One region of the Streptomyces liangshanensis genome, then DNA from elsewhere that is predicted to be linked to it. Evidence: riboswitches for the same ligand, from Rfam matches in the RefSeq annotation. Region 1 holds a riboswitch; each other region holds the start of a gene.

Region 1 (10,381 bases):
GCGGTCAACGACGTCATCGCGCAGTTCCTCCACCTCGAGTACGCGGCGCCCGACCAGGACATCTGCCTCTACCTCAACTCCCCCGGCGGCTCGGTCAGCGCCATGACCGCCATCTACGACACGATGCGGACGGTCATGTGCGACGTGCAGACGACGTGCCTGGGCCAGGCGGCCTCCACGGCGGCCGTCCTGCTCGCGGCCGGCACGCCCGGCAAGCGGATGGCACTGCCGGGCGCGCGGGTCGTCCTCCAGCAGCCGAGCGTCGACGAACCCGTCCGGGGCCAGCCGTCCGACCTGATGATCCAGGCCGGGGAACTGCTGCGGACGCGCGACCTGCTCGGGTCGCTGCTGGCGGAGCACACCGGGCAGAGCGCCGAGCGGGTACGGGACGACCTGGAGCGGGACACGATCTTCGACGCCGCCGGCGCGCGGGCGTACGGCCTGGTCGACCACGTGGTGGGGACGCGCAAGACCTCGGCCGGCCTCGTCGGCCCGGCGGGCCGGCGGTGACCCGCGCGTGCTGCCGCCCGAACTGCCGCCCCTGCCCGCACTGACCCGCGCCGAAGGCGAGTTCGTCGACGCCTTCCTGTCCGTGGTGGATCTGCTCGGGCGGATCAACCCGGCGCGCGAGAACGACACGTACAGCGCGTTGCGCGCCGCCCAGGCGCTCCCCGCGCGCGCCGTGGAGCTGCGGGACGCCCTGACGAAGATGCACGCCAGGGGCGAGACGGAGGTGCACGCCGCGACCCTGGCGCGGGCGTTGCGGGTGCTCGACGGGGAGCGCCGCGCGGGACGCGTCACCATGCCGCCCGGGGAACCGGCTTGACGGAGCGTTCCCGTACGGGCGTGCGCCTACGGAAACGCCTCCCCCGTTCGGCGTAGGAGCCGACTGGACACCACCGGGGACGTGAGTTGCGCAAAGTGACCATACGCGCAACGAGAGGTGACACTCCGTCGCAGGTGCGACCCTCGTCGGGCCCCCGTCGTCCGGACCAAAACCCTCGCGTGCACCCGTATGGGTCAGACGTGATGAGATTCACATATCGTCGTTTCGCCTCGGAAATCTCTCCGATCCGCGTCAAGATCCCTGGGACGACAAGCCCCCGCCAACCGCGGCGGGGCGGTCCGGGCGGACGCCGAGTCCTGCCGCCGATCCGGATGCCTGGTCGACACGAGTGGATCGGCAGGAGTGGAGGACCCGAGCAGTACGGGCCGGCCCGCACAGGGTCGTCCCTCGGGGTGAAGCCGCTGACGCGGCCGGGCAACTTCGCCAGCCCGAACCCGACAGGTCATCCTTCACAGGCGGCTGACGAAGGGTTGCGCATGACTGCGCAGACACATGTCCCGTCCGTGTTCTCCCGGGCGGGGGCCGTCTCGGCCCTCACGCTCGCCGCGGTCGGCGGTTCGCTGCTGGTCCCGGGCGCCGCGTCCGAGGCCCAGGCCGTGCCGCACGCGGCGACGGCGCTCCAGGTGGCCGCTTCCAAGAAGGGATCGCCGTACAAGTACGGGGCGTCGGGGCCACGCCGCTTCGACTGCTCGGGGCTGACGGTCTATTCGTACAAGAAGGCGGGCAAGAAGCTGCCTCGTACCGCCCAGCAGCAGTACAACAAGACGCGCCACATCTCGGCGGCCGGCCGGAAGAAGGGGGATCTGGTGTTCTTCCACTCGGGGAGCAGCGTCTACCACGTCGGGATCTACGCGGGCGGCGGCAAGATCTGGCACTCGCCGAAGAGCGGGGACGTGGTGCGGCTGGAGCGCATCTGGTCCAGGAGCGTCTGGTACGGCCGGGTCGGCTGACGGGGCCCGGGCGGGCGGACGGAGCGCGGTCCCGGGACGGTGCGGGGGCGGGGACAGGGCCCTCGGAGCCGTCTGATGTCTCGGAGTCTTCGGGGTTACCGGAGTTGCCGGAGCCGTCGGAGTTCTGGGAGTCGTGAGAGCTGTCGGGACGGTGTGCTCAGCTCTGCACCGGCACCGTCCAGGGCAGCGCGATCCAGACCGTCTTCCCGCCTTCCTCCGTGGGGGTCACGCTCACCCGTCCGCCGCACTCGGCGGTCAGTGAGCGGATGATGACCATGCCGCGGCCGTTGTCCTGCTGCACCGCGGCGGGCAGCCGCCGCGGCCACCTCGGGTGGCTGTCGGTGACGCCGACCCGCAACCGCTCGTCGCGCTCCAGCCGTACGTCCACGGTGAACGTCGGGGACCGGCCGAAGGTGTGCTGGACGGCGTTGGTCGCGAGCTCCGAGACGATCAGCCGGACCGTGTCCGCCAGATCGGCCTCGCCGGGCAGCCCCCATTCCGTGAGAAGGTCCGCGACGAATCTTCGGGCCGCGGGGACCGAGGCCGCATCACTCGGCAGGGTGACGGATGCTTCCTGATGGTCTGCCATGGCGACGCTGTCCCTTTCCCGCCGGGCCGGACTTCGGCACAGAACTGATGCTGCGCCGGCGGCTCGGACTGTGCTTCGCGCCAGAGTGCCACTTATCGTGCCGTTCAGGGGGCTGATCCACCGAGATATGTGGAATTCTGTCGCTCGAAGCGGTGAACTCTGCTACGTCAGAACGTATTTGAGGGCTCTTGTCCGGGGTTCCGGTGCTATCGGCCCACCGGGGCCGCGGTGGCGATGATCGTTCCCACCGCCGCGTCGAGCTGACGGTCCGTCAGGTCGGCGCGGGCGGTGAGCCTGATGCGCGAGACACCGTCGGTCACGGACGGCGGACGAAAGCATCCCACGGCCAGGCCCGCCGCGCGGCAGTCGGCCGCCCAGCGGACGGCGGCCTCCGCCGAGGCCGCCCGGACCGACACCACGGCGGCGTCCGGGCGCACGGCGCTCAACCCGGCCCCGGTGAGCCGCTCGTACAGCGTCAGCGCGACCTCCCGGGCCCGCGCCGCCCGCCCGGGCTCGCGGCGCAGCAGCCGCAGGCTCTCGCGCGCCCCGCCGACGGCGGCCGGCGCGAGTCCGGTGTCGAAGATGAACGTGCGCGCGGCGTTGACCAGGTGCTCGATGACCCGGGCCGGCCCGAGGACGGCGCCGCCCTGGCTGCCCAGCGACTTGGAGAGGGTGACCGTGGCCACGACGCCGCCGGCTCCCGCGATCCCCGCGGCGGCCGGCGCCCCGCGCCCGCCGTCGCCGAGCACGCCGAGGCCGTGCGCGTCGTCGACGACCAGGGCCGCGCCCCGGGTACGGCAGACCTCGGCCAGCTCGTCCAGCGGCGCGGCGTCGCCGTCCACCGAGAACACCCCGTCGGTGACGACGAGGGCCCGGCGTCCCGGGTGCGCGTCGAGCGTCTCGCGTACGGCCGCGGGGTCGGCGTGCGGGACGACGAGCGTCTCGGCGCGCGCGAGGCGGCAACCGTCGATGATCGAGGCGTGGTTGCCCGCGTCGGACACGATCAGCGAGCCGGGGGCGGTCAGCGCGGTGAGGGCGGCGAGGTTGGCCGCGTAGCCGGACGACAGGACGAGCGCGGCCTCGAAGCCGCAGAACCCGGCCAGTTCGGCTTCCAGTTCGGCGTGGAGCGTGGTGCTGCCCGTGACCAGGCGGGACCCGGTGGCGCCGGCGCCCCAGCGCAGCGCCGCGTCCGCCGCGGCGGCGGTGACCGCGGGGTGGCGGGCGAGGCCGAGGTAGTCGTTGCTCGCGAGGTCGACCAGGGGCGAGTCGGCCGCGCGGGGGCGGAGCGTACGGACCAGACCCGCGCGCTCGCGGCGGCGGGCCTCGGCGCCGGTCCAGCCGAACGGATCCGCGGGCGCCCCGGAGGCATGACCGGCCGCCGGGCGGGCAGAGTCGTCCGGTGCGGGCAGCCGTCCGGGACGGGAGCGCGGGTCCTGGCGGTCCTCCCGCGCGTGCTCGTGGTCCTGACGCGGGTCCTGGAGATCCTGCGGGTCCTGGCGGTCCTGCTGCACGGGAAGGGTCCTTTTGTAGGCTGCGCACAGACCCTAACCGGCACCGGATCGGGTCAGGATGTGGCCATACACACACTTCGATCCGGTGGTGTTGTCGGGTTCCTCCCTGGCATCGGAGCCTCGCGGTGAGCGAGGATCAACGCCATGGATCTGCTGAAGACGCTGGTGGAGAAGGGCCTGCGGCGTGAGCTGCCGACCCGCGAAGAGGCCCTCGCCGTACTGGCGACCTCCGACGACGAGCTGCTCGACGTGGTGGCCGCGGCGGGGAAGGTGCGCCGCCAGTGGTTCGGGCGGCGGGTGAAGCTGAACTATCTGGTCAACCTCAAGTCCGGGCTCTGCCCCGAGGACTGCTCGTACTGCTCGCAGCGGCTCGGGTCGACGGCGGAGATCCTCAAGTACACCTGGCTCAAGCCCGACGAGGCGTCGAAGGCGGCGGCCGCGGGCGTGGCCGGCGGGGCGAAGCGGGTCTGTCTGGTGGCGAGCGGCCGGGGGCCGACGGACCGCGACGTCGAGCGGGTCTCGGGCACCATCAAGGCGATCAAGGAACAGAACGAGGGCGTCGAGGTGTGCGCGTGCCTCGGGCTCCTCTCGGACGGCCAGGCCGAGCGGCTGCGGGCGGCGGGGGCCGACGCGTACAACCACAACCTCAACACGTCCGAGGGCACGTACGGGGACATCACCACGACGCACACCTACGCGGACCGCGTGGACACGGTGAACAGGGCCCACGCGGCGGGCCTCTCGGCCTGCTCCGGGCTGATCGCGGGCATGGGCGAGAGCGACGAGGACCTGGTCGACGTCGTCTTCTCGCTGCGCGCGCTCGACCCGGACTCGGTGCCGGTGAACTTCCTGATCCCCTTCGAGGGAACGCCGTTGGCGAAGGAGTGGAACCTCACCCCGCAGCGCTGCCTGCGGATCCTCGCCATGACCCGGTTCGTCTGCCCGGACGTGGAGGTACGGCTGGCCGGCGGGCGTGAGGTGCATCTGCGCACGATGCAGCCGCTCGCGCTGCACCTGGTCAACTCGATCTTCCTCGGCGACTACCTCACGAGTGAGGGCCAGGAGGGCAAGGCGGACCTGGACATGATCGCCGACGCCGGGTTCGAGGTGGAGGGCGCGGGCACCACGACGCTGCCGGAGCACCGGAGCGGCGCGGCCTGCGCGCCGTGCGGCGGGGCGGACGGCGGCGAGGGCGCGGGCGCCTGCGCTGGCGCGGTCCCGACGGCGCGGGCCGACGTGGCTCCCGCCGACGCGGTGCGGACGGATCTGGTGGCCGTGCGGCGCCGGGGCGCGGGTACGGACATCGCCCCGAATGCCTGAGACCGCGCTGCCCCCGCTCACCCCCCGGGACCTGCTCGACCTGGACCGCGCCCATGTCTGGCATCCGTACGGCCCCATGCCGGGCCGTACGGAACCGCTGGTCGTGGAGTCTGCGTCGGGGGTACGGCTCCGGCTGGCCGAACCCGCCCACGGGCAGCTTGAGTTGGTCGACGGGATGTCGTCCTGGTGGTCGGCGATCCATGGGTACAACCACCCCGTCCTCAACGACGCGGCCCACGCGCAGCTGGACCGGATGAGCCATGTGATGTTCGGCGGTCTCACCCACGAACCCGCCGTACGGCTCGCGGCCAAACTGGTCGAGATCACGCCGGAGCCGCTGCGGCACGTCTTCCTCGCCGACTCCGGTTCGGTGTCGGTCGAGGTGGCGCTGAAGATGTGCCTCCAGTACTGGCGGTCGGTGGGCCGGCCCGGCAAGCAGCGGTTGCTGACCTGGCGGGGCGGCTACCACGGGGACACCTGGCAGCCGATGTCGGTGTGCGATCCCGACGGCGGGATGCACGAGCTGTGGTCGGGGGTGCTGCCGCGCCAGATCTTCGCGGACGCGCCGCCGGTCGCGTACGACGAGACGTACGCGCGCGGTCTGCGGGAGCTGATCGGCCGGCACGCCGACGAGCTGGCGGCGGTGATCGTGGAGCCGGTGGTGCAGGGCGCGGGCGGGATGCGCTTCCACTCCCCCGCGTACCTGCGGGTGCTGCGGGAGGCGTGCGACGCGCACGACGTGCTGCTGATCCTGGACGAGATCGCGACCGGTTTCGGGCGCACGGGCACGCTGTTCGCCGCGGAGCAGGGCGGGATCTCGCCCGACGTGATGTGCGTCGGCAAGGCGCTGACCGGCGGCTATCTCACGATGGCGGCGACGCTGTGCACGACGCGGGTGGCCGAGGGCATCGCGCTCGGCGACGTGCCCGTACTGGCCCACGGGCCGACCTTCATGGGCAACCCGCTGGCCGCGTCCGTCGCGCTCGCCTCGATCGACCTGCTCCTCGGCCAGGACTGGCGGGCGGAGGTCGGGCGGATCGGGGCGGGGCTGCGCGAGGGCCTCGCGAAGGCGGCGGGGCTGCCGGGCGTCCTGGACGTGCGGGTGCTGGGCGCCATCGGGGTGGTGCAGCTGGACCACGAGGTGGACATGGCGGCGGCGACCCGCGCGGCGGTGCGGGAGGGCGTGTGGCTGCGGCCGTTCCGCGACCTCGTCTACACGATGCCGCCGTACGTGACGGGCGACGAGGACATCTCGAGGATCTGCCGCGCGGTGGTCGCGGCGGCGGAGGAGGGCTGACATGCCGGTGCTGGTCGTGACGGGAACGGGCACGGAGGTCGGCAAGACGGTCGTCACGGCGGCCGTGGCGGCGGCGGCCCTCGCGCGCGGCCGGACGGTCGCGGTGCTGAAGCCGGCCCAGACGGGCGTGGCCCCGGACGAGCCGGGGGACGCGGCGGAGGTGGCGCGGCTCGCGGGAGGGCCCGGCGGCGGGTCGGTGACCGTGGTGGAACTCGCCCGGTTCCCGGAGCCGTTGGCGCCCGCCACCGCCGCGCGGCGGTCGGGCCTGGCCCCGGTGTCTCCCGACGAGGTCGCCGACGCGGCGCTGAAGCTCGCCGTCGAACACGACCTGGTGCTGGTCGAGGGGGCGGGCGGCCTGCTGGTGCGGTTCGACGCGGCGGGCGGCACGCTCGCGGACGTGGCCCGGTTGCTCGGCGCGCCGGTGCTCGTGGTGGCCGCGGCGGGCCTCGGCACGCTGAACGTCACCGCGCTGACGACGGAGGCGCTGCGCGTCCGGGGCGTCGACCCGCTCGGGGTGGTGATCGGCAGCTGGCCCGACGGCCCGGACCTCGCGGCGCGCTGCAACCTGGCGGACCTCCCGGAGTCGGCGGGGGCGCCGCTGCTCGGCGCCGTACCGGCCGGGGCGGGCGCCCTGGATCCCGCGGACTTCGGGGCGCGGGCGCCCGGTTGGCTGGCGCCCGAGCTGGACGGGCGGTGGGACGCGGCGGCGTTCGGCGCGCGGTTCGGCGCCGGACTCCCGCGCGGCACGGGCCCCTCCGTACGGTGAGGACCATGCCGGCGTCGCCGGCCCCGGCGGGGGCTTCCGGGGCGGGCGACGCCGGCGCACGCCGCGGGGCTGTTCCCCCGGCGTGCGGCTCGGTGGCTAGGCGGACCCGAGCCGCTTGAGATCAGCGGCGTACTTCCTGATGAGGGTCCGCGAGAGGTGCGGTATGTCCTCGGCGGGACCGATCCCGGCGGCCCGGACGGCGGCCCGGAACCGGGTGGAGGGAATCACGGACCCGGGCACGGGCTCCTCGGGGTGCTCGAATCCGTGGAGGAGCGGCAGCGCCGAGTACTGCCGCTGTTTCTCGGGCAGGGCGCGCACGGCCGTCCCGAACCGGGCGAACCAGTCCGCGTAGTCGTCCACCCGCTCGATCCGGTCGCCCGCTTCTTCGAGCCAGTCGACGAAGACGTCGAGCGACACGCCGTCGTCGTGGGGATTGACGAGGCTGAACGTCTCGTACCCCTCCGTGGTGCGCCCGCCCAGCGCCACCACGGCGGCGGCGGTGAAGTCCACCGGCAGACCGTCGTAGTGGGCCCGCGGGCGGCTCTCCCCGGCGTCGCCGCGGTAGAAGGATCGCGGGGCGACGCCGGTGGCGACGACGCTGAACAGCAGGCGGGTGAACATGTCGGGCACGTTCAGCTGCCCGCCGTACCGGCTGTGCGCGAGGATCATGTTCGACCGGAACGTGGTGACGGGGAGACCGCACAGGTCGTGCGCCTCGCGCAGCAGGACCTCACCGGCCCACTTGCTCGTCGCGTAACCGCCGGCGTACCCCTCGTCGATGGGCTGGACCGGAAGGGCGGCCCGGACGTCCGCGTCCTCGTCCAGCGCGGGCAGTCCGGGGCGGGAGGTGGCGACGGCGACGCTGGAGATGTACGTGAACGGCTTGATCCGGTTCGTGAGCGCCAGGCGGACGAGCTCCGCCGTCCCCACGACGTTGGCCTCGAACAGGTGGTTGTACGGGAGGACGTGGTTCACCAGGGCGCCGGCGTGGACGATCAGGTCCACGTCGCCGGACAGGCGCCCCCAGGTCTCCTCGTCCAGGCCGAGGCGCGGTTCCGCGATGTCGCCCGCCACGACCTCCAGATGCCCGTCGGCCAGGCCCCGGTAGGTGGTGACCAGGTCGGCGTCCCCGCTGTCGAAGGCCTCGTCGAGCCGCTTCCTGGCCGCGGCGGCGTCCCTGCCGCGCACGACGCAGACCAGTCTGCCGCCCGTCGGCGCCAGCCGCTCCAGCCATTCCAGGCAGAGGAAGCGGCCGAGGTAGCCGCTGGCCCCCGTCAGCAGCACGGTCCGGGGTGCCCCGGACGGACGGGGCAGCGCCGTGGCGCCGGTGAGGATCTCCGCGTCGATGAACCGGTCCAGGGTGAGGTCCTTGGCGTGGACCTCGGTACCGGCCTCGCCGTGCACCGACGCGAAGGAGACGCGCGCCGGCCCGCTCGCGCGCTTCGCCTCGATGTACGCGGCGAGTTGGCGCAGGTCGTTCGCCGGGCTGATGACGACGTCCACGGGCACCTTGATCCCGAAGATGTCGTGGAGCAGGGCGGAGAAGGACACCGCGGAGAGCGAGTCGCCACCGAGGTCCCGGAAGTACGCGGTGGGGCTCACCTCGGCCATGGAGCCGGTGAACAGGGCCCGGACGGCGCGCTGGACGGTCTCCAGCACGGACTCGTCCGTGCCGGTACGGCGCAGCGCGCGCAGTTCCTCGGTCTCGCGCGCGGCGATGTCGGCGTACAGCTCCTCCAGGGGTTTCCGGTACCGGTCGAGCAGCGGGGGCCACAGCAGTTTCCGGTGGTCGGAGAGCAGGCCGTTCGCCTGGCTGAAGGGCTCGGTCTCGATGAGGAAGTCCCGGGGGATCTCGTACGAGTTCAGCTCCGCGTCCTTCGCGACGCGCTGGAACGACTCGCCGAGGTGCTGCTTGAGGGTGTCCCTGTCGTCGCCGAACCGTTCGAGGGTGTCGGGGGTGGGGACGACCACGGCGAGGAGGTAGGACCGTTCGCTGTTGCCGTGCACGAAGATCTGCCGGACCAGGGGGCTGGTGGCGAAGACGGCCTCCAGCCGGGAGGTCGCCACGAACTCGCCCTGGGAGAGCTTCAGTACGTTCTTGCGACGGTCCACGACGACGTGCCGGTCGGGGCCGGTCTCGGCGACGATGTCACCGGTCCGGTAGAAGCCGTCCTCGTCCAGGATCTCCGCCGTCAGCTCGGGCTGTTTGTAGTACCCGGGTATCAGGCCCTCGGTCTTCAGCAGCAACTCGCCCCGCGGGTGCGGCGTGTCGGTCCGGTAGTAGCCCAGCTCGGGCACGTCGAGGAGCTTGTAGTCGGTCACCGGGGGGCGCAGCAGCTCGCCGTCGACCGAGACGGCGGCGGCCTCCGTGGAGCCGTAGATGATGTGCAGGGGGAGATCCAGGAGGGATTCGACGAAGGCCTTCAGGTCGGCGGACAAGGGGGCGGATCCGCAGCTGGCCCAGGTGAGGCGGCCACCGATGAGATGCTCGCGCATCTCCGCCTTGACCTCTGTCTCGACCTTTTCCCGGTCGGTGTCGTCCGGGGTCCGCCGGTCGACCTCGCTCCGGAATCTCTGGAAGAGCATTTCGCAGACGCGGGGGACGAGCGAGAGTTCGTTGGGCCGTACCAGTGCGATGTCCTCGAAGAAGGTGGACAGGTCGCTGCTGGCCGTGAAGTAACTGATTCCGCCGCGCGCCAGGGTGTTCTTCAGTGAGGAATGCCCGGCGACATGGCTCATCGGCATGTAATTGATATTGATCGCGTGCGCGTCGGAGAAGAGTTTGGACCAGACACCGCCCCACATGGCTCCCGCCAGTCGTTCGGTGTACATGGCCCCCTTGGGCGTCCCGGTGCTTCCGGACGTGTAGATGAGCATGGACAGCGGGTCGTCGCCCTCGGCGGAGGCGTACAGCGGGGCCTCGGGCCGGGCGGCGCCGCGCGCGAGCACCTCGGAGAGCGGGGCGACATCGATGTCTCGGCCGGCCTGCCCGAGGCGTTCGTACGCGGACGTGAACGCGTCGTACTGGTCGCTGACCTCGGGGTGGTAGTCGAAGACGACCAGGCGGCGGGCCGACGGGTTGCGCAGCACCAGTTCCACGG
Region 2 (10,381 bases), 2.7 Mb from region 1:
TGTGCGGCCTGGTGATCCTCCTGCTCGTCCGGGACCAGACCGGCACCGAGGGCTTCCTCGTCGGCCTCGGCCTCGCCGTCCTGCCCGTACCGCTGCTCATGACGGTCTTCCGCTGGCTGGACCGGGTCGAACCGGGCCCGTGGCGCAACCTGTTGTTCGCGTTCGCCTGGGGCGCCTGCGCCGCCGCCCTGGTGGCGATCCTCGCCAACTCCCTGGCCATCCACTGGATCGCCGCCGCGACCGCCGACCCCCGGGGCGCGGAGTCGCTGGGCGCCACGGTGATAGCGCCGGTCGTCGAGGAGAGCGCGAAGGCCTGCGCGATCCTGCTCATCTTCCTGTTCCGCAGGCGGGAGTTCACCGGGCTGGTGGACGGGGTGGTCGTCGCGGGCTTCTCCGCGACCGGCTTCGCGTTCACCGAGAACATCCTCTACCTCGGCAACGCCTTCGGCGAGGACCAGTACACCGGCGACTCCGGCCTGACCTCCATGACCGTCGCCACCTTCGTCGTACGGATCGTGCTGTCGCCGTTCGCGCACCCGCTCTTCACCGTGCTGACGGGCATCGGCTTCGGGCTGGCGGCGGCCACGGCCCGCCACCGCAGGCTGCGCAGAGCGGTGTTGCCGCTGCTGGGCCTGGTCCTGGCGATGGGCATGCACGCACTGTGGAACGGCTCCGCGTCCCTCTTCGGCCCGTACGGCTTCTACCTGGTCTACGGCGCGTTCATGGTCCCCGTGCTCGGGCTCGTCACCTGGCTGGCGATCTGGAGCAGGCAGCGCGAACTGCGCACGATCTCCGCCGAGTTGCCCGCGTACTCCGCCGCCGGCTGGCTCGTCCCCGCCGCGCCGCACGCGCTCTCCTCGATGCGGGCGCGCACGATGGCACGGGACTTCGCGGGCCGTACGTACGGGGCGCGGGCGGCGAGGACCGTCGGGGAGTACGAGGCGTTCGCGACGTCCCTCGCCTTCCTCCGCCACCGGGCGCAACGGGAGCCGGGCGCGCCGGACTTCGCCGAGCGGGAGCGGGAGCTGCTGCACCACCTGTGGCAGCGCAGGACGATCGCGGGGCCCGCGCTCACGTACGCGGCGCGGGCCACGGGCCGGGTACGGGTGCCGCCGCCGTACGCCGACTACGAGGGCTACAACCCGTACCGCGACTGACCGTCCCCGTACCCCTTCGGGACCCGCGGGGGTACGGGGACGCGCCCGAAGGGCTCGGCGGGGGGACGGAAACGCGCCGGAAGGGCTCGGCGGGGGGACGGAGACCCGCCCGACCGGCATCAGCGGGGGTACGGGGACGCGGGGCTCAGCGGAAACCCGCCCGACCGCCCTCAGGCGGAAGCCGCCGCCAGGTCGGCCAGCTCCTCCGCCGTCAGCTCCAGTCCGGTCGCCGCAAGCAGCACCGGCAGCTGCTCGACGGTCCGCGCGGACGCCAGCGGCGCCACCACGGTGGGCTGGGCCGCGAGCCACGCCAGCGCCACGGTGCCGGCCTCGACACCACGCGCCCCGGCGACCCGGTCCAGCGACGCGAGCACGGCGCGGCCGCGCTCGGTCTCCAGGTGCTTGCCCGCCCCGGCCGCCCGGGGGCTGTCGACCGTGGTCCCGGGACGGTACTTGCCGGTGAGGAAGCCCGCCGCGAGCGAGGAGTACGGCACGGTGGACAGCCCGCGCCCGGCCACGAGGTCCTGGAGCGGGCCCTCGTAGGTGTCGCGGGAGACCAGGTTGTAGCGCGGCTGGAGGACCTCGTACCGGGCCAGGCCCTCACGCTCGGAGAAGTCCAGCGACGCGGTGAGCCGCTCGACGCTGAGGTTGGAGGCGGCTATCGCCCGTACCTTGCCGTCCCTCACCAACTGGTCCAGCGCGGTGATGATCTCCTCGACCGGCACCTCGGGGTCGTCGAAGTGCGTGTAGTAGAGGTCGATGTAGTCCGTACGCAGCCGGCGCAGCGATTCCTCGGCCGCGCCCTTGATGGTGGCCGCCCGCAGGCCCTTGAACCGCGGGTGCGAGCCGACCTTGGTCGCCACGACGACCTCGGAGCGGTTGCCGCGCGCGGCGATCCAGTCGCCGAGGACGGTCTCCGACTCGCCGCCCTGGTGGCCGGGTGCCCAGGAGGAGTACGTGTCGGCGGTGTCCACGAAGTTGCCGCCCACGGCGGCGTACGCGTCGAGGACGGCGAAGGACTGGGCCTCGTCGGAGGTCCAGCCGAAGACGTTGCCGCCGAGGGAGAGGGGGAAGACCCGGAGGTCGGAGGAGCCCAGGGCACGGAGATCTGTCATGAACTCCCCCAACGACGCGGTGGCCGGGGACTATTCCGCCGCCCCCGGCACACAGCGGTCGGTTACGGGTTGAGGCCCTTGCCCTGGAGCCAGGCCATCGGGTCGATGCCCGTGCCGCCCGGGGTGTGGACCTCCAGGTGCAGGTGCGGTCCCGTCACGTTGCCGGTCGCGCCGACGCGGCCGATGACCTCGCCGGTGGCGACCTTCTGGCCGGCGGTGACCGTCATCGAGGACTGGTGGCAGAACCACAGCTCCGTACCGTCGTCCAGCTCCAGCACCGTGCGGTAGCCGTACGAGCCGGACCAGCCGGCCGACTTGACCGTGCCGCTGTGGACGGCCTTGATCGGCGTACCGGTGGGGGCCGCGAAGTCGAGCCCGGTGTGGTAGCCGGAGGACCACATGGAGCCGGCCTGGCCGAAGGTGGAGGTGATCGTGTACGAGACGACGGGAAGGGTGTAGCTCTGGGCCAGCTTGGCCAGGCGCTCCTTCTCGGCCTTGGCGGCCGCCTTGGCCTTGGCCTCGGCCTCCGCCTTCTCCTTCGCTTCCTGGATCTTCTTCTCGGCCTCGGACTGCTGCTTCTTCGCGTCAGCGGCGGCCTTCTCGGCCGCCGCCGTCTGCGCGGCGAGCTTCGTCGTGGCGTCGGCCTCGGCCTGCTGCGCCTCGGCCTGCTGGAGGATCCGGGCCCGCAGCGCCTCGCCGGCGTCGGTGGCGCCCTGCTGGAAGTCGGCGGTGGTCATGCCCGCGGTGGTCAGCGGGTCCGTGGCGAGCGCGCTCGGCTTGGCCTCTTCCGTACCCAGGGATCCGACGCCCGGCAGCGACTTGGCGGCCGGAAGGTTGTCCGTGATGGCATCGGGCAGGGATATGGAGACGGCGGGCTTGTCCTGGGCGGTGGCGATGCCACCCGCGCCGACGGCGGCGAGGACGCCGACGCCGAGGACCGTGGAACTGCGGGCCAGTCCGCGCTGCTTGGCGACGCGGTGCCTGCCTCGTACGGGAGGAAGGACGGACTCCTCGGTGGGGTTCCACTCCCCCCAGGTGCGGTCCGCTTCGCCGCCGAAGGTCGGCGGTTCGAAGGTTTCCGTTTCGAAGGGGGCATCGAGGGCAGGCTTGTTGGACGCCACTGGGGCGCGCTCCTTTCCTTCCTTCTCGCCTACCGGGTTAGCTGACGGGTTCGGAGCAGGAAGGTCTCCTACGGGTGCTCTCGCGGCACAAGGCAGCAAGAAGCTCCCGATTCACCCCAATTGGTGGTTCCCCGGTTCCCTTGCGGGATTCGGCGCGTGCGGCACGGCGCCGTCCTGACGACGGCTGGGACGACCGCGCTGCGTTATCGAACGTTAATAGAGACATGGGCTTTATTCCAAGCTGTTCCGGATGATCGTTAACGAATCCGCAACGGACGTACCGGGACAGATCGAGGCGCAAGCGGGCGAGTTGATCGTCCCGGGAGGGTACTCGGGTGGCCAGAGGTTTCTGATGGGTTGTCAGGCGTTGTGCGGAGCGGTATGCCCCGATCACGGAGCGTGCGGGACGCGGGGTGGGCGGTACGGAACGGCGGCGCCCCCACCGGTGGCCCCGGCCCCCGCGACCCCCTTCCGCAACCCCTTTCCGGACCCCGCCGGCCCCGTCAGGGCACGACCGGCATCGTCCTGCGCCGTTCCGGCTGCCCCTGGGCGGGCCGGCTGACCGCCAGCAGCGCCATGTCGTCCGTGTTCCCGCCACCCGTGTGCACGCGTACGTCCCCGATGAGCGCGTCGAGCATCTCGTCGGGCCCCGGGAAGATCCGGCCGGACAGCCGCTCACGCGCGTCGTAGAAGACGCCCTTCGCGTTGCGCGCCTCGGACAGCCCGTCCGTGTAGAAGAGCAGCGTCGCCCCCGGCGGGAACGGCTCCTCGTCCGCGCGGTCCGGCCACGCCCCCAGCTCGCTCATCCCCAGCGGCAGGGCGTGGTCACCGGGCGCCAGCATCGCCACCGCGCCGTCCCCGTGGGTCAGCAGCGGCTCGGGGTGGCCGCGGTTGACCAGCCGTACCACCGCCTCACCGTTCGGGATCTCGGCCAGTACGGCGGTGGTGAAGCCCTCGAAGACGTCGACGCCGTCCCGGCGCGTCCCCTCCCGCGTCAGCGCGCGCTCCAAGCGCTGCGCGACGCCCTCCAGCGTGCCTTCCTGCTCGGCGGCCTCCCGGAACGCCCCGATGACCACCGCCACCGTCTCGACGGCCTCCAGGCCCTTCCCCCGTACGTCCCCGACCACCAGGCGCACCCCGTGCGGCGTGTCCTGCACGGCGAACAGGTCCCCGCCGATGAACGCGCCCTCCTGCGCCGCCTCGTACCGCGCGGCGATGTGCAGCCCGCCGATCCGGTCGGCGGGTCTGGGCAGCACGGCGCGCTGGGCCGTCTCGGCGATGATGCGGGCGGACGCGAGGCGCTCGCCGCTCAGGCGCACGACCCGGTTGATGCCGAGCGCGAGGACGGAGACGGTGAGCACGGTCAGCAGCTCGGTGATGGCGTCGGCGGTCCCGACCGTGCCGTCGACGAGGCGCAGCACCAGATCGGTGCAGAGCGCGGCGACGCCGGTGAGCAGGGTGCCCAGCGGCGTGAAGAACGGCGCGGCGACCAGGGCCGCGGAGCAGAAGAAGGGGGAGGCGGTGAAGCGGGTGGGGGTCGTGGAGTCGAAGATCACGCCGACGACGATCACGAACGCGGGCAGGTAGCGGACGATCCTGCGTCCGATACGGCCGGGCTCGGCGGTCACGCCCCGGTCGACGAAGCCGCCGTCCGGGATCCGGCCGCCGGCGGCCGCGACCGGAGTGCTGCCGGTCCCGCCCGAGGGGTCGAACCCGCCTTCGAAGCGGGTGCCGAAGCCGGTGGCGGGGCCGGGGGGCCGGGGCGTACCGGAGCCGGCTCCGCCCGCGCGGGCGGGGCCGGGCCCCGGGGCCGCGCCGTCGCTGCCCTTCCCCGGCCTTCTCGGCCCCGGCTTCCTCAGCTTCCCCACCTTGTGGTCTCCTGCCCGGTCCAGCTTCGGCTGCGGTCGGTACCGCGCTCACCCCAGGCTGGTCGCCACCGCGCCGGGCGGCGAGTCGCCATCGACCGAGTGGGCTACGGAACCGATCGCTCCACCACTGCCCCTTCACGGTACGCGGAGGTGCGGGTACGACGAAGGCCCGGATCCACTGGGGATCCGGGCCTTCCATCCTTCTGAGTAGCGGGGGCAGGATTTGAACCTACGACCTCTGGGTTATGAGCCCAGCGAGCTACCGAGCTGCTCCACCCCGCGTCGGTAAACCTGACTCTACGCCATCCGGACCAAGATCATTCCCATTTACGGCTCCCCGCCCACCGCACCGCGTCCCACGAACCGCCCGCACGGGCCCCTCCGGCCCTACGCCGCCTCGACCACATCGGCCCGCACCGCGGCGGCCCACTCCACGAGAAGCCGCTGGTAGCGCTCCTGCTCGGCGGCCGACAACGCGCCACCGGCCCGCGTCCAGAGGGCGCGGATCTCGACGTTGACCACAGCGGCGGAACGCACGGGAGTGCTGGCATCGGAGGATGCGGACGAGGCGAACGATGAAGCCGACATGGAGGTAAGGCTACGGGGGGCCACTGACAATCGGCAGAGCGTGTCCCCCCGAGCGCCTTCCGACACCCTCTAGTCTCCTACCGGTGATTGAAACCATCGTGTTCGACGTCGGCGAGACCCTCGTACGCGACGACCGGCAGTGGGCCTCCTGGGCCGACTGGCTGGGCGTCCCCCGACACACGATCTCCGCCCTGGTGGGTGTCATGACCGCGCAGAACAGCGACGCCGAAGACGCCCTGCGGCTGATCAAACCCGGCATGGACATCGGCGAGGCGTACCGCGCCAGGGAGACCGCGGGCCGCGGCGAACACCTCGACGAGTCGGACCTCTACCCGGACGTACGGCCCGCCCTCGCCGGCCTGCGGGCGCTCGGCGTCCGGGTCGTCCTCGCCGGGAACCAGACCGCCCGCGCCCTGGAACTGCTGCGCCGCCTGGACCTCCCGACCGACCTCGTCACCGGCTCGGGCGACTGGGACGCGGCCAAGCCGACCGAGGAGTTCTTCGCGCGTGTCGTGGAGGTGGCCGAGGCCCCGGCCGAGCGGACGCTGTACGTGGGCGACCATCCCGCGTACGACCTGTTCCCGGCCCGCGCGGCGGGCCTGCGCACGGCCCATCTGCGGCGCGGCCCGTGGGGCTACCGGTGGGCGGACGACCCGGACGTGGTCGCGGCGGCGGACTGGCGGGTCGACAACCTGACGCAGCTCGTCCCGATCGTGCGGACGGCGCGCGCGACGGGGTGAGGCCGGGGCGCCAGGGGGCCGCTCACCCCGCCGCGTACTCGTGTGCCTGACCGCCCTGCCACTCCACCCAGGCGGGATCGTCGAGGAGATCCCACGCGTCGGGCAGGCCGGCCAGGCGCAGGAACTCGACCAGATGGTCGTCCGAGTGCGCGAGCCCCATGATGCGCCCGCGGACGGTGACCCGCCGGCCGCCTGTCCCGGACGCCCGGTGTACGACGATCGGTGCGTCATTCATACGGCCAAGAGTGCGACGATCTCGCCCGGATCGCAGCATCGGACGGTCACTTCTTTGCCCGCCCCGGACCCCGCCCCCGGACAAACCCACCCCGACCACCCACCGGGCCGGCGCACGGCGTCCTGCGGGCGCGGACCTGCGGGCGACCACGACGGTGGGGAGGGCGGTGGGCCGTGTGGGACTCGAACCCACAACCAACGGATTAAAAGTCCGATGCTCTGCCAATTGAGCTAACGGCCCCACGGGCCGAAGACCCGGCGCGACCTCCCCGAACCGCCCGGGGCATCCCCGGACCACCCGAGCATAGCCAGCGGCGGGGCTGGTGCGTGGCCGGGGAACCACGAGGCGGATCATGACCTCTGTAGTGTCACAGCATTTTCGGCCACGATGCTCGGTCGTCCGGGGTTACGAGGAAGCTCGATGAGGCTCTGCTTTCTGGTGGAGGAGCAGTACCGCTACGACGGCATGCCCGTCGAGGTGATCTCCCAACTCGTCTCATGGGGGCACCGGGTGGACGTCCTGCGCCCCGGCAGTTCGCTGCTGTCGCTGTCCGACGTGGTACGGGCGGGCAGCCACGACGCCTGGGTGCTGAAGACGGTCTCGGGCGGCCCGGGCCTGTCGCTCCTGGAGGCCGCCGCCGGGGTCGGACTGACAACGGTCAACGACGCGCGGGCGATCCGGGGTGTCCGGGACAAGGCGGTGGCGGCGGCGGTCGGCCGCAGCCGGGGGCTCCCCCTGCCGGTGACGTACGGGGCGGCGCACCCGGACGCGCTCGCCGATATCCCGTCCTCCGCCTACCCGTTGGTGGTCAAGCCGGCCGACGGAAGCTCGGGCCGGGCGGTACGGCTCGTACCGTCACCGGAGCGCATGATCGAGATACGGGCGGAACTGGCCGGGGACGGCATGCTGATAGCGCAGCCGTACATACCGAACTCGGGCACGGACCTCAAGGTGTACTGCGTCGGGGGCGAGTTGTACGCCACCGAGCGCAACTCCCCGCTCCACCCGGACCGCACGACCAAGGAGCGGCGCGTGCCGCTGTCGGCGGAGGTGGCCGGAATCGTCGCCGAGGTCGGGGCGGTCTACGGACTGGACCTGTACGGCGTGGACGTCCTCCTCGGCCCGGACGGCCCGGTGGTGGTCGACGTGAACGACTTCCCGAGCTTCCGCCAGGTACCGGACGCGGCGGCGCGGGTGGGCAGAGCGATCCTGAACCTGGCGCGTACGGGAAGCACCCTCCCCCGGCCCCCGCTCCCCCACCCCTCCCCGATCCCGGCGGCGGCCGGCGACGGCAGGTGAACGCGCGCCCATGAAGATCTGCTTCCTCACCGCACGCCCGGACCACCCCCTGCTGGCAGCCACGGAAAAGCTCCTGGCACCCACACACGAGGTAACCCACCAACCCCCACCCCCAACCCTCTCCCCCCCAACCCTCTCCCCCTCCTCCCCCTTGGCGGACGTCTACCTCCTGAAGTCCCGCACACCCGAGGCGCTCGCCCTGGCCCGCGCGTACGAGGAACGCGGCGCGCGCGTCCTCAACTCCGCCGCGGCGACGGAGTTGTGCCAGGACCGCACGGCGATGGCGGCCCTCGCCCTACAGGCAGGCCTCCCCTTCGCCCGGACCCACACCCCGGGCACCCTCACCCACCTGACGTCCCTCCCGGCCCTCCCCTTCCCCCACCCCCTGGTGGTGAAGAGCCGCCACAGCCGCCGCGACGACCTCGTGGCCCGGGCCGACACCCCCGCCCAACTCCGCGCCCTGGCGGCCGACTGGCCCGACGAACCAGTGGTGATCCAGCAGTTCACCCCCAACAGCGGCTGGGACCACAAACTCTGGGTGATAGCCGACCAGGTCTTCGCGGCCAACCGCCGCTCGGAACTCTCCGACACCCCCACCACCCCACCCCCACCCCCACTCACCCCCACCGACCTCCCCCCGTCCTGGCTCACCCTGGTCAGAACGGTCGGCAAGGTCTTCGCCCTGGACGTCTACGGCGTCGACGTGATCACCACCCCCACGGGCACCCCCCTGATCGTCGACATCAACGCCTTCCCCGGCATAAGAAACCAACCAGGCGCCCCCGAAGCCCTCGCCACCCTCGCCCTCCGCGCGGCAGAAGGCTGACCTGCGCGTGGTGTACGCCGCATCACCAGCAGGATCGATGAGTACGAACGACTGGAACGGTCGCCCGCCCAGGCCCGCGTTCGCCGACCAGGCCGGCGGGATGAAACTCCTGCGCGGGATCGAAACCGAATAGCCTCCGTCACCAGTCCGTACGAGCACTCGGGGAGTAGGTGGCCGCGCATCGCAACCTCGGACGCCGCGGACCTGGATGAGCGAGGCCTCGCCGTACGTCCTCGCAGAGACGCATGGTCCAGCGCCCCCTTCCCGGCGCGCAGGCCAGAGAGGGGGCGCCTTGCTCCATGCGGGGTCAAGCGTCCGGATTCGGATGGCGGGCCTACGATCGCTGCATGATTCGAGCAGTCGTCTTCGATGTCGGCGAGTGCCTGGTGGACGAGACCCGTGAGTACGGGACCTGGGCCGACTGGCTCGGCGTCCCGCGCCATACCTTCGCCGCGATGTTCGGCGCCGTAATCGCGCAGGGCCGCGATTACCGCGATACGTTCCAGGAGTTCCAGCCCGGATTCGACCTCTACGAGCAGCGCGAAGCCCGGGCCGCCGCCGGTCGCCCCGAATACTTCGGCGAGGAGGACCTCTACCCGGACGTCCGCCCCGCGCTCGCTGCCCTGCGCCAGGCCGGACTATGGCTGGGGATCGCCGGGAACCAGACCGTACGGGCTGGCGGCATCCTCCGGGGGCTGTTCACCGACGACGTGGACCTGATCGGCACCTCGGACGACTGGGGTGCGTCGAAGCCCGACCGCGCATTCTTCGACCGCGTCGCCGAAGTCGTACCGTACGAGCCGAGTGAGATCCTGTACGTGGGCGACCGCGTCGACAACGACCTACGCCCGGCCGTGGCGGCCGGCATGCCGACTGCTCTCATCCGGCGCGGCCCCTGGGCCACCATCCAGTGGAACAGCGAGGAAGCGGAGAAGCTCCCCACCTTCCGGGTGGGGAGCCTCACCGAACTTTCCTCTGCGATCGCCGACTTCAACGAGTCAGGACGCTGACTGCTGTTGTCCACCCATGCAGCCGGTCGTCCAGCTCGCATACACACGGCTCGTGCTCGTGCGGCCGCTCGAGCGACCGGCGAACGTCGGTGATCCGGTCCATGCCCAGGGCGTACCAGGTACATACGAGCTGATCGAGCGCCACAAGCGCGTACCGGCACGCCTCCGACCGATTCCGTGAGACACCCCATCGGATGAATCCAGCGTGTGGAGTCCGGCCAATCCACCGGTCCTGCCTATAACGTGGGCTGCAACCGGTCCGCGGAGGCCCGGAGGACGTAGCGGGTCGCCCGGGTTTCCTGGCTCGTCCAGGGTGCGGCGCGCCCGCTCCGCGGCTCATCTGCACTTACTTCCCGATGTGCGAACACGGACGCGACCCCCTGCTGACCCGGCGGCAGCGAAGGACATCGCGCCATGCCACA
Region 3 (10,381 bases), 5.9 Mb from region 1:
ACCGTACGGATCGATTCGCCGGGTGAGGACCTGGAGGTGGAGTCGCTGCTGCGCGGCGCGGACGACCCCACCCGGGTGGAGGGCACGGCCCGTTGGTACGGGCGCTTCACGGCCGCCGCGGGCTCGCTGGCGCGCGCGGCGGCGGCCGCCGGTGCCACCGTGCTGGACGATCCGGGCGAGCTGGCGGTCCTCTTCGACAAGCGGCTCTGCCACGGTGTGCTGGACCGCGCCGACGTGCCCGTCCCGCTCTCCCCCACCTCGGGGGCCGCCTCGGGGGCCACCTCCGGGCCCGCCACCCCCGCCGTGTCCGGCTGGGCCGACGTACGTGCCCGGATGGCGGACGCCGGGCTGCGGCGGGCCTTCGTCAAGCTCGCGCACGGCTCGTCGGCGTCCGGGGTCCTGGCCGTCGAGACGGCAGGACCGGGCCGGGTCCGCGCCACCACCTCCGTCGAACGCGATGCCGAGGGGCGGCTGTTCAACTCGCTCCGCGTGCGGACCTACGGGACCGAGAAGGAGGTGGCGGCGATCGTCGACACCCTCGCGCCCGACGGTCTGCACATCGAGCGGTGGCTCCCCAAGGCCGGGCAGGACGGCCGGATGGCCGACCTGCGGGTCGTCGTGGTCGCGGGCCGCGCCACCCACGCCGTCGTCCGGACCAGCCGCTCGCCCATGACCAATCTGCACCTCGGCGGGGCCAGGGGGGATCTCGACGCGGCCCGCGCCGCGATGGCCGCGGCGGGCACCGGCCTCGACGAGGCGCTCTCGGTCTGTGAGCGGGCGGCGGCCTGCTTCCCCGGCACCCACTGCGTCGGCGTCGACCTGCTGCCCTACGCGAACTGGCGGCGCTTCGCGGTCGGCGAAGTGAACGCCTTCGGCGACCTCCTGCCGCGCCTGACCGGGCTGCCGGGCAGCGGGGCCGAGGGCCTGGACACGTACGGGGCGCAGGTCGCCGCACTGGCGGACGCCCCCGGAGCACAAGGAGGGCGGGCCCGTGTCGGCGCCTGACATCAGCACGGACACCGGGCCTGCCACGGCCCCCGGCGCGGACCGGGCCACGGACCCCGACATGAACGACGTCGTGGGCCGGGACGACCTGCTCCTCGTCACCCTGGACACCCTGCGCTTCGACGTGGCGCGGGAGCTGGCCGAGGCGGGCCGGATCCCCCACCTGGCCCGGCACCTGCCGGGCGGACGCTGGGAGAAGAGGCACGCGCCGGGCAGTTTCACCTACGCCTCGCACCAGGCGATGTTCGCCGGGTTCCTGCCCACCCCCGCGTCCCCGGGCCCGCACCCGCGGCTGTTCGCCGCGCGTTTCGCGGGCAGCGAGTCCACCGCGGGCCGCACCTTCGTGTTCGACACCCCGGACCTGGTGTCGGGCCTGGCCGCCGCCGGCTACCGCACGGTGTGCGTGGGCGGGGTCGGGTTCTTCAACCGGCGGGGCGCGCTCGGCTCGGTCCTCCCCGGCCTGTTCCAGGAGAGCCACTGGGAGCCGGAGTTCGGGGTGCCCTCGCCCACCTCGTTCGAGGCTCAGGTCACCCGGGCCGAGGAGGTCGTCGCGGCCCTGCCCGCCGAGCGACGGCTGTTCCTCTTCGTCAACGTGGCGGCGCTGCACCAGCCCAACTGGTTCCACCTGCCGGGCGCCACGCGCGAGGCGGGTGACTCGCGGGCCACGCACGCGGCCGCCCTCGAATACGTCGACCGGCACATCGGGCGGCTCTTCGCCGCCGCGAGCAGCCGCCGTCGCTGCTTCACGATCGTCTGTTCCGACCACGGCACGGCGTACGGGGACGACGGCTGGACCGGTCACCGGCTGGGCCACGACAGCGTCTGGACCGTGCCGTACGCACACTTCTTCCTGGAACCGGGGGCCCTCTCATGACCGATCAGCACCGACCACGCCCCTACGAGAGCTACGTGTACGCCTACCCGCACAAGACGGCGTACCGTCCGCTCCCCGACCGGCCCGTCCTGGCCGACGAGTGGGCGGGCGAGAGCAAGGACGCGCTCTCCCTCTACGTCCACATCCCGTTCTGCGAGGTGCGGTGCGGCTTCTGCAATCTCTTCACCCGGATCGGCGCGCCGGACGAACTGACCACCCGTTACCTCGACGCGCTGGACCGGCAGGCGAGCGCCGTACGGGACGCGCTCGGTGACGCCGAACCGGTGCGGTTCGCCGCGGCGGCGTTCGGCGGCGGCACGCCCACCTTCCTCGACGCGGGCGAGCTGGAGCGGCTGTGCGACATCGCCGAGAAGCGGACGGGCGCCGATCTGCGGGCCGTTCCCCTCTCGGTCGAGACGTCCCCCTCGACGGCCACCGCCGACCGGCTCGCGGTCCTCGCCGACCGGGGCGCGACCCGGCTGAGCATCGGCGTCCAGAGCTTCGTCGACGCGGAGGCGAGGGCGGCGGTACGCCCGCAGCGCCGCGCCGAGGTCGAGGCGGCCCTCGGCCGGATCCGCGACGCCCGCGTCCCGGTCCTCAACATCGACCTGATCTACGGCATCGACGGCCAGACCGAGCGGTCCTGGCGTCATTCCCTGGACGCGGCGCTCGCCTGGCTCCCCGAGGAGCTGTACCTGTACCCGCTGTACGTCCGCCCGCTCACCGGCCTCGGCAGGACGGGCGGCGACGGCGACCGCGCGGAGGACGACGGCGCGTGGGACGCGCGGCGGCTGCGCCTCTACCGGCAGGGCCGTGACCACCTTCTCGCCGAGGGGTACGAGCAGGTGTCGATGCGGATGTTCCGCCGCCCGGGATCCCCCGCCGAGGGGCCCGGCGACCACGCCTGCCAGACGGACGGCATGATCGGCCTGGGCTGCGGCGCCCGTTCGTACACCTCGCGCCTGCACTACTCGTTCGACTACGCGGTCGAGATGCGCGAGATACGGACCATCATCGACGCCTACACAGGGACCCGGGACTTCTCCCGCGCCGAGGTGGGCCACCGGATGGACGGGGACGGCGACGAGGCCCGCCGCCGTCACCTGCTCCAGTCGCTTCTCCAGGCGCGGGGCATGGAGACGGCCGACTACGTGGCGCGGTTCGGCACCGGTCCCGCCGATGACTTCCCCGCCGAGCTGGCCCGGTTCGAGGCGTACGGCTGGCTCGACGCGGGCGCGGGCCCCGGCCTGCTGCGGCTCTCCCCCGAGGGCCTCGCGCACTCCGACGCGCTGGGCCCGGCGCTCTTCTCCCCCGCCGTACGGGCCGCCATGGCCGCGTACGCGCTGAAATGAGTCCCGCGATGGACCTGACGATCCTCTACCGCGGTCCGCTCGCGTCCTGCGACTACGACTGCCCGTACTGCCCGTTCGCCAAGCGGCGGGACAGCAGGGCCCAGTTGCTCGCCGACCGGACCGCCCTCGACCGGTTCGCCTCCTGGGCCGCGGAGTCCACGGACGACCGGCTGTCGGTGCTTTTCACCCCGTGGGGCGAGAGCCTGGTCCGGTCCTGGTACCGGCGCACGCTCACCGAGCTGTCGCACCTGCCGCACATCCGCCGGGTGGCCGTCCAGACGAACCTGAGCTGCCGCACCGACTGGCTCGCGGACGCCGATCCGGGGAAGCTGGCCCTGTGGTGCACGTACCACCCGGGACAGACGCCCTACGACCGGTTCCTCGCCAAGTGCCACGACCTGGCGGCCCTCGGCGTGCGGTTCAGCGTCGGTGTCGTCGGCCTGCCCGAGCACCTGGAGCACGCGCGCCGGCTCCGGGCGGAGCTGCCGGAGCACGTCTACCTCTGGATCAACGCGGCCGAGGGGCACACGTACGGCGACGACGAGGCCGCCCGCTGGACGGAGCTGGACGCGCTGTTCCCGTACAGCCGCCATCCGCACCGCTCGGCCGGACTGCCGTGCCGCACGGGCGAGTCGGTGATCTCCGTGGACGGCGACGGTACGGTACGGCGCTGCCACTTCGTCCGCGCCGAACTGGGCAACCTGTACGACGGTTCGTACCGCGCGGCCCTCGGCCCCCGGGGCTGTCCGCTCGCCGTGTGCGACTGCCACATCGGCTATGTGCACCTGGAGACGCTGCCGTTGTACGACGTGTTCGCGGGCGGCGTCCTGGAGCGGATCCCGGCCGTTCAGCACTTGAGCGGCAGCAGGTCCGGACGCTTGGCCGCCACATGATCACCGGACGACTCGCCGCGCAGCCGCCGCCCGATCCACGGCACGAGGTGCTCCCTGGCCCAGTGGATGTCGTCGCGCCGCACCTCGAACGTGCCACGCGGCGGCTGCGGCGGCCACGGCTGGTCCGGGTCGGCGGGCACGTCCAGGCCGAGCACCTGCCCGGCGCGCAGCGCGACCCGGGTGTGGCCCTCGGGCGAGAGGTGGAGGCGGTCGCTGTCCCAGGCCCGCCGGTCCTGGACGGACCTGAGCGACCACAGGTCGAGGACGGGGCAGTCGTACCGGTCGGCGATGGACCTGACGTGCGCGGTGTAGGTGGCGATCTTGCCGCGCAGATGCCGCAGCACCGGTACGTTCCGGGTGTCGAAGCCGGTGGTCACCATGACCGTGCCGACCGCGCCGGTCAGGTCGGCGACGGCCCGCTCGAAGCGCTCGGCCACGTCGTCGGGGTCGGAGCCCGGCCGGATGATGTCGTTGCCGCCCGCGCAGAAGGTCACCAGGTCCGGGGCGAGTTCACGGGCCCGCGGAATCTGTTCCGCGACGATGTGGTCGAGCAGCCGGCCCCGTATCGCGAGATTCGCGTACCTGAAATCGCCGTGGACGGTGTCCGCGTCCTTTTCCGGCCCGCCCGCGGCGGGGAGTTGGTCGGCGAGCAGAACGGCCAGCCGGTCCGCCCAGCCCACATAGGTCCCGTCCGGTCCCGGATCCCCCACGCCCTCCGTGAAACTGTCACCGAGCGCTGCGTACGACCCGAATGTGCCACGTCTTCTTGTTCTCGAATCGTCTCCCACAGGAGGACATGATTCACCCGGGGATGTGACCTACGCGACCGTAAGAAGTGGTTGACGCGGGGTGAGATACCCCATCGGTCAAGTTTGGCCCAAACGGGAATAGCCCCGCTCCGGTGAAAGGGAATCACCGGAGCGGGGCGGAAGGAACCCGGAGGGGATCAGACGGTGACGCCCTGGTCCCGCAGGAAGGCCAGCGGGTCGACGTCCGAGCCGTAGTCGGGACCGGTGCGGATCTCGAAGTGCAGGTGCGGGCCGGTCACGTTGCCGGTGGCGCCGGAGAGCCCCAGCTGCTGGCCCTCGCTGACGGTCTGTCCGGCGGAGACGGCGATCGAGGACAGGTGGGCGTACTGCGAGTACATGCCGTCCGCGTGCCGGACGACCACCTGGTTGCCGTACGAGCCGCCGTCACCGGCGGTCACGACGGTGCCCGCGCCGACGGCCTTCACCACGGTGCCCGAGGGCGCCAGGAAGTCCACACCGGTGTGGTAGCCGCTGGACCAGTTGCTGCCCGAGGCGTGGTACGGCGTGCCGATGGCGATGCCGTCGACCGGCAGCGTGAAGGCGGAGGACGCCTTCTCGGCGACCGGGGCGGCCTTCGCCGCGGGCGCGGCCTCCTTCTTGGGCGCGGTGCGCTCGGCGGAGCGGGAGGCCGTGGTGGGGGCCTCGGCGCGGTCGTCCGCGCGGGCCTGGGTGCGGAGGGTCAGCTTGAGGCCGGGGTGGATCAGCGACGGGTCGGAGCCGACGGCGCGCTTGTTGTCCGCGTAGAGCTTCTTCCAGCCTCCCGCGATCTTTTTCTTCCTGGAGATCTTCGCCAGGGAGTCGCCGGGGACGACGGAGTAGGTCGCGGCGGTCCCGGAGGCGCCGGAGGTCCCGGCGGCCCGGACGAGGGACACGGGGGCGGCCTGGGCGGCGGACGCGGTGACGGATCCGGCGGCGGCCGGTGCGGCGTTGGCCCCGGTGGCGCCGACGAGCGGAAGCACGACCGCGGCTCCGCCCGTCCCGGCCAGGACAAATCCTCGGGTGATCGGGTTCTTCTTGGGACGGCGGTGCTTACCCTTCGCGGGCATGGTGAATTCCTCTCCGGCGCCTACGAGGTGAGCTGTCGGGTTCGGGCTGGAGATGCCCGGTCGCGGTTGCTCCGCGACTTCACCCCTAGCCGTCCGCGGAAACGGAACGGCGTACTACCTGGGTCCCCCGCTCCTGCCACGCGTGGATGGTGGGTGGGTGCGAATTCCGGGCGGCGGCAGGATTAGGCGTTCCGCTCGGATTGAGGGTGAACGTAAGCCGCCGCGGACGGCCGGTACAAGCCGCCGGCTCCCCTCTCCCGTGCACGCTCCGATATCTTCCGGCCTTTCCGGTCACCCTGCGTGGATATGCGATCTTCGCTTTCCTTCTGACGTCGTAATTCCGTTTCCGCTGACCGCCACGCACCGTCACGGATATGATCCTGCTCACGGATAGGAGCCCATCTCCCCCTTGACCGGGGCAGGTTGGTTGCAATCCCTCAATACGGACAGATGCGATCAATTGCCCGGGCGGCCATGTCGTAAGGTCGCAGTCGACATCGTCGGCGAGCCGCGCCGACGGCAGACACGGAGGAGCAGCCCGTGACCCAGAATCTGCCGCACGTGCCGCCGGTCGAGCCGGAGCTGACCGGCGTACGCAACTTCCGCGACGTGGGCGGGCTGCCGACCACGGACGGCAGGAAGGTGCGGTACGGGCGGCTCTACCGCAGCGGGCACCTCGCGGGGGCCACCCCGGCCGACGCCGCCTTCCTCACGTCGCTGGGTCTGCACACCGTCTTCGACTTCCGCAACGCGGCCGATGTGCGTCTCGACGGGGAGGACGTCGAGCTGCCCGGGGTACGGAACGTGAACATCCCGCTGACCGACCCGGCGGACGGCGCCGAGTTCTGGCGGATGGTGCGGGACGGCGACCTCGGCCAGCTGCGGTCGCTCCTCGCCGACGGGAAGGCGGCGGCCCGGATGGTCGATTCGTACCGCACGATCATCCGGGAGCGTACGGCCGAGCACAGCAGGGTCCTGCACGCGCTCGCCGACAACAACGTGCCCGCGCTGATGCACTGCGCGGCGGGCAAGGACCGCGCGGGCCTGTCGGTCGCGGTGTCGCTGCTCGCGGTCGGTGTGGAGCGCGACGCGATCGAGGAGGACTACCTCAAGTCGAACGAGCCGAGCCGCCGTTACAAGGTCCGCCGCAGTGACACCTCACCCGCCGGGATGTCCGCGGAGGTGATGGAGCTGCTCGGCCCGCTCTTCGACGCGCGCGCCGCGTACCTGGAGGCGGCCTTCGACACGATCACGACCACCTGGGGCTCCACCGACCGCTACCTGTCCGAGGGCCTCGGACTCGCCCCGGAGACGCGGGAGCGGCTGCGCGAGGGCCTGCTCGACGCGTCCTAGGACCCGACGCTGAACAGCAGGTAGAGGAAGCCGGCGAAGAGGTGTCCGGCGATCAGGTAGGCGAAGAGGCGGATGACCAGCCCTCGGGGCAGCGTCCAGTTCCTCTTGTTCTGCGGCACATTGTTCTCCGGCATGGTGTCGAACCTTTCTCGAAGGCCGTCAGTGGAGATCGGCGGTGGGGCTCTGGAGCAGGGTGTGGACGAACAGCAGCTCGGTCCCGCCGGGGTCGGCGGCGGCGAGGCGGTGCGGGGTGAGCGAGTCGAAGTGCGCGCTGTCCCCGGGGCCGAGGACGTGCACCGCGTCCCCGAGGCCGAGCCGCAGCCGCCCGCCGAGGACGTACAGCCACTCCTCCCCGGGGTGCACGCGCACGAGGTCGCCCTGCGCGCCGTACGGCACCACGACCCGCAGCGGCTGCATGGCCCGGCCCGAGCCGCCCGCGCGGTGGTACGTCCAGCCGTCGGCCTCGACCGGTTCCTGGCGTCCGGCGCGGACGACGGGATCGCGTTCGGCGGGCGCCTCGCCGAGCAGGTCGGAGACCGTCGTACCGTAGATGCGGGCGAGGGCCAGCAGCATCGGCAGCGAGGGCTGGCGCCGGCCGGTCTCCAGCCGGGAGAGGTGGGCGGGTGACAGACCCGCCCGCGCGGCGACGGTCTCCAGCGTGAGGCGGCGGTCGCGCCGCAGCTCGCGCAGGCGGGGGGCGACATCGGGGAGCACTTCCGGCAGGATGGTCGGCGGCGCGTCGGACCGGCCGGGAGCCGCGCCCTCAGGCGTGTTCATGCCTCCATTGCGCCAGGAACGTGCCCCGGAGGCAACTTTTTTGCCTCCGAGGCAAAAGCATCCAGGCAGCAGCCGGAGTCCGGGCCCCTACCGGTTCGCGACGGCCTGCTTCACCAGCGTCCTGCCGAAGTCCCACATGAGCCCGCCGCCCCCGTGCGCGTCGTCCATGACGGCGGTGAAGGCATCCACGAAGCGCTCGACCTCCGGTTCACCGATGGTCAGCGGCGGGATCAGCTTGATCACTTCGAGGTGGTCGCCGGAGACCTGCGTGAGGATCCGGTGCTTCTGGAGCAGCGGGACGACCACCATCTGGGCGAAGAGACCCTTGCGGGCGGCCTGGAGCATCGTCCAGCGTCCCCGCAGCTTGATCGAGCTGGGCCGGCCGAACTCGATCCCGATCATCAGCCCGCGCCCGCGCACGTCGTGGAGCAGTTCGTAGCGGTCCACGAGCGCGGACAGCCGCGTCCTGAGGAGGTCGCCGGTGGCCCGGGCGTTGGCCACGATCTGCTCGTCCTCGATCACCGACAGGACCGCCAGGCCCGCCGCCATGGCCTGCGCGTTGGAGCCGAAGCTCGCCGAGTGGACGAGGACCCGGTCCATGGACGAGTAGACCTTCTTGAAGATCCAGTCCCGGCCGAGGGTCGCGCCGACGGGCACGTACCCGCCGGACAGCGCCTTGGCCACACAGATGAGGTCGGGCTCGACGCCGTCCTCGTGCTGGTACGCGTAGAAGTCGCCGGTCCTGCCGAGGCCGGTCTGCACCTCGTCCACGATGAGCAGGCTCTTGTACCGGCGCAGCAGCTCCTGCGCGCCCCGGAGGAAGCCGGGCGGGGCCGCGTACACGCCCTTGCCCTGGATGGGTTCGACGACGAACCCGGCCACGTCGCCGCGCTTCAGCTCGCGCTCCAGCGCGTCGAGGTCGCCCATCTCGATCGCCGTGTCGGGCAGCAGCGGCGCGAAGCCGTCCCGGAAGCCGTCCTCGCCGTTGACGGACAGCGAGCCGGTGGTGAGCCCGTGGAAGGCGTGGGAGCAGTACAGGATCCTGGGGCGCCCGGTGGCGTACCGCGCGAACTTGAGCGCGGTCTCGACCGCTTCCGTACCGCTGTTACCGAAGAACACCCGGTCCAGGTGCGGGCTGTGGGCGAGCAGCTTCTCGGCGAGCAGCCCGGGCAGCGGCTGGCAGTCGAAGCGGGTGAGGTCGGCGAGCGAGGCGTCGAGGACGTCGTGGAGCGCCTTCCGTACGACGGGGTGGTGGCGTCCGAGCCCCATCACCCCGAATCCGGCGAGCATGTCCAGGTAGTCGTTGCCGTCCGCGTCCCAGAAGTAGGCGCCCTCGGCGCGTTCGTAGACCCGGTCGAAGCCGATGGTGTGGAGCATGCGCGGGAGTTGGTGGTTGAGGTGCTTCGTGTGCAGGTCGTACCGCTCGGCGCCGCGCTCCGCGAGCAGCCGTGTCAGGTCGAAGCCCTTGGTCATGCGTTGGTCTCCTTGTGTGCCAGGACGGCGCTGATCCGTCCTGCGATCTCCACCGGTGTGAGGCCGATGTCGGCCGGCACCTCACTGCGCTTGGCGTGGGAGAGGAACTGTTCCGGGATGCCGAACGTCCGCAGCGGTACGTCGACGGGCTTCACCCAGCGGGCGTCGACGACGGTGCTGGGGATGCCGCGTTCCGCGAGGTACACCGGCGCGAGGGCCCCGAGGGAGACGAGCAGCACGTCGGCGTCGTCCGCGTGGCGCAGGACGTCCATGCCGCCGACGCGCGCCACCGCGGGCACCGGCTCGCCGGCGGACTCCTTGGGAAAGCGGACGACGGTCGGCGCGTCGTCCACGGCGACGGCCTGGCGCAGCTGGGCCCGCAGTTGGCCGGCGTCGCGCGGGGCGGCGATGTTGTTCAGCGCCTCCCAGGCCACGCCACCGGTGAGCGCCCCGTCGCCGATGACGGCGACGACGTGGTCGTCCTTCCCCCGCACCTCGTTGGCCTTGGCGAGTCCGTCCGCCCAGCCCAGCACGGTGAACGCGTGCGAGTTCTCGATGACGTCGTGGTCGGACTCCGCGCGGGAGGGGTAGCCGGACAGCCCGCCCTTGCCGCGCAGCTTGGAGAAGTCCTGACGGCCCGTCAGGAGCTTGTGCACGTAGCTCTGGTGGCCGGCGTCGTGCGGCCCCCGGATTCCCTCCAAGATCGACACGATCGAGCCCCCTCTCCCCTGCTTCTCGGCCCACCACACCCTCACCCCGGCGAGGGCGCCCCGGCCCACCGCCGCCGGACGGGCCGGCG

The links. Region 1 has a riboswitch for cyclic di-AMP ahead of HA039_RS29995 (C40 family peptidase). Riboswitches for the same ligand answer to the same signal wherever they lie in the genome.
Region 2: linked by a shared signal. The riboswitch ahead of HA039_RS18275 (M23 family metallopeptidase) and the one ahead of HA039_RS29995 (C40 family peptidase) in region 1 are both predicted to bind cyclic di-AMP.
Region 3: linked by a shared signal. The riboswitch ahead of HA039_RS04250 (M23 family metallopeptidase) and the one ahead of HA039_RS29995 (C40 family peptidase) in region 1 are both predicted to bind cyclic di-AMP.

Annotation. Positions count from the first base shown of each region.
Region 1 covers NZ_CP050177.1:6,889,102-6,899,482, reverse strand. The annotation lists gene HA039_RS30005 (ATP-dependent Clp protease proteolytic subunit) at 1-510, shown strand, start outside; gene HA039_RS30000 (hypothetical protein) at 518-826, shown strand; cyclic di-AMP (ydaO/yuaA leader) riboswitch at 1,138-1,320, shown strand; gene HA039_RS29995 (C40 family peptidase) at 1,324-1,797, shown strand; gene HA039_RS29990 (ATP-binding protein) at 1,955-2,386, opposite strand; gene HA039_RS29985 (8-amino-7-oxononanoate synthase) at 2,593-3,795, opposite strand; gene bioB (biotin synthase BioB) at 4,042-5,217, shown strand; gene HA039_RS29975 (adenosylmethionine--8-amino-7-oxononanoate transaminase) at 5,210-6,514, shown strand; gene bioD (dethiobiotin synthase) at 6,516-7,280, shown strand; gene car (carboxylic acid reductase) at 7,377-10,381, opposite strand, start outside.
Region 2 covers NZ_CP050177.1:4,221,561-4,231,941, reverse strand. The annotation lists gene HA039_RS18285 (PrsW family intramembrane metalloprotease) at 1-1,157, shown strand, start outside; gene HA039_RS18280 (aldo/keto reductase) at 1,328-2,272, opposite strand; gene HA039_RS18275 (M23 family metallopeptidase) at 2,335-3,393, opposite strand; cyclic di-AMP (ydaO/yuaA leader) riboswitch at 3,405-3,558, opposite strand; gene HA039_RS18270 (PP2C family protein-serine/threonine phosphatase) at 3,897-5,051, opposite strand; tRNA gene HA039_RS18265 (tRNA-Met) at 5,470-5,543, opposite strand; gene HA039_RS18260 (hypothetical protein) at 5,649-5,849, opposite strand; gene HA039_RS18255 (HAD family hydrolase) at 5,936-6,589, shown strand; gene HA039_RS18250 (hypothetical protein) at 6,612-6,824, opposite strand; tRNA gene HA039_RS18245 (tRNA-Lys) at 6,992-7,064, opposite strand; gene HA039_RS18240 (ATP-grasp domain-containing protein) at 7,245-8,123, shown strand; gene HA039_RS18235 (ATP-grasp domain-containing protein) at 8,134-8,949, shown strand; gene HA039_RS18230 (HAD family hydrolase) at 9,297-9,959, shown strand; gene HA039_RS18225 (hypothetical protein) at 10,374-10,381, shown strand, end outside.
Region 3 covers NZ_CP050177.1:960,688-971,068, forward strand. The annotation lists gene HA039_RS04225 (STM4014 family protein) at 1-1,005, shown strand, start outside; gene HA039_RS04230 (STM4013/SEN3800 family hydrolase) at 1,067-1,879, shown strand; gene HA039_RS04235 (STM4012 family radical SAM protein) at 1,876-3,231, shown strand; gene HA039_RS04240 (STM4011 family radical SAM protein) at 3,240-4,124, shown strand; gene HA039_RS04245 (SGNH/GDSL hydrolase family protein) at 4,079-4,912, opposite strand; gene HA039_RS04250 (M23 family metallopeptidase) at 5,071-5,979, opposite strand; cyclic di-AMP (ydaO/yuaA leader) riboswitch at 5,982-6,145, opposite strand; gene HA039_RS04255 (tyrosine-protein phosphatase) at 6,520-7,332, shown strand; gene HA039_RS04260 (DUF6126 family protein) at 7,329-7,466, opposite strand; gene HA039_RS04265 (helix-turn-helix domain-containing protein) at 7,492-8,109, opposite strand; gene HA039_RS04270 (aspartate aminotransferase family protein) at 8,197-9,582, opposite strand; gene HA039_RS04275 (1-deoxy-D-xylulose-5-phosphate synthase N-terminal domain-containing protein) at 9,579-10,292, opposite strand.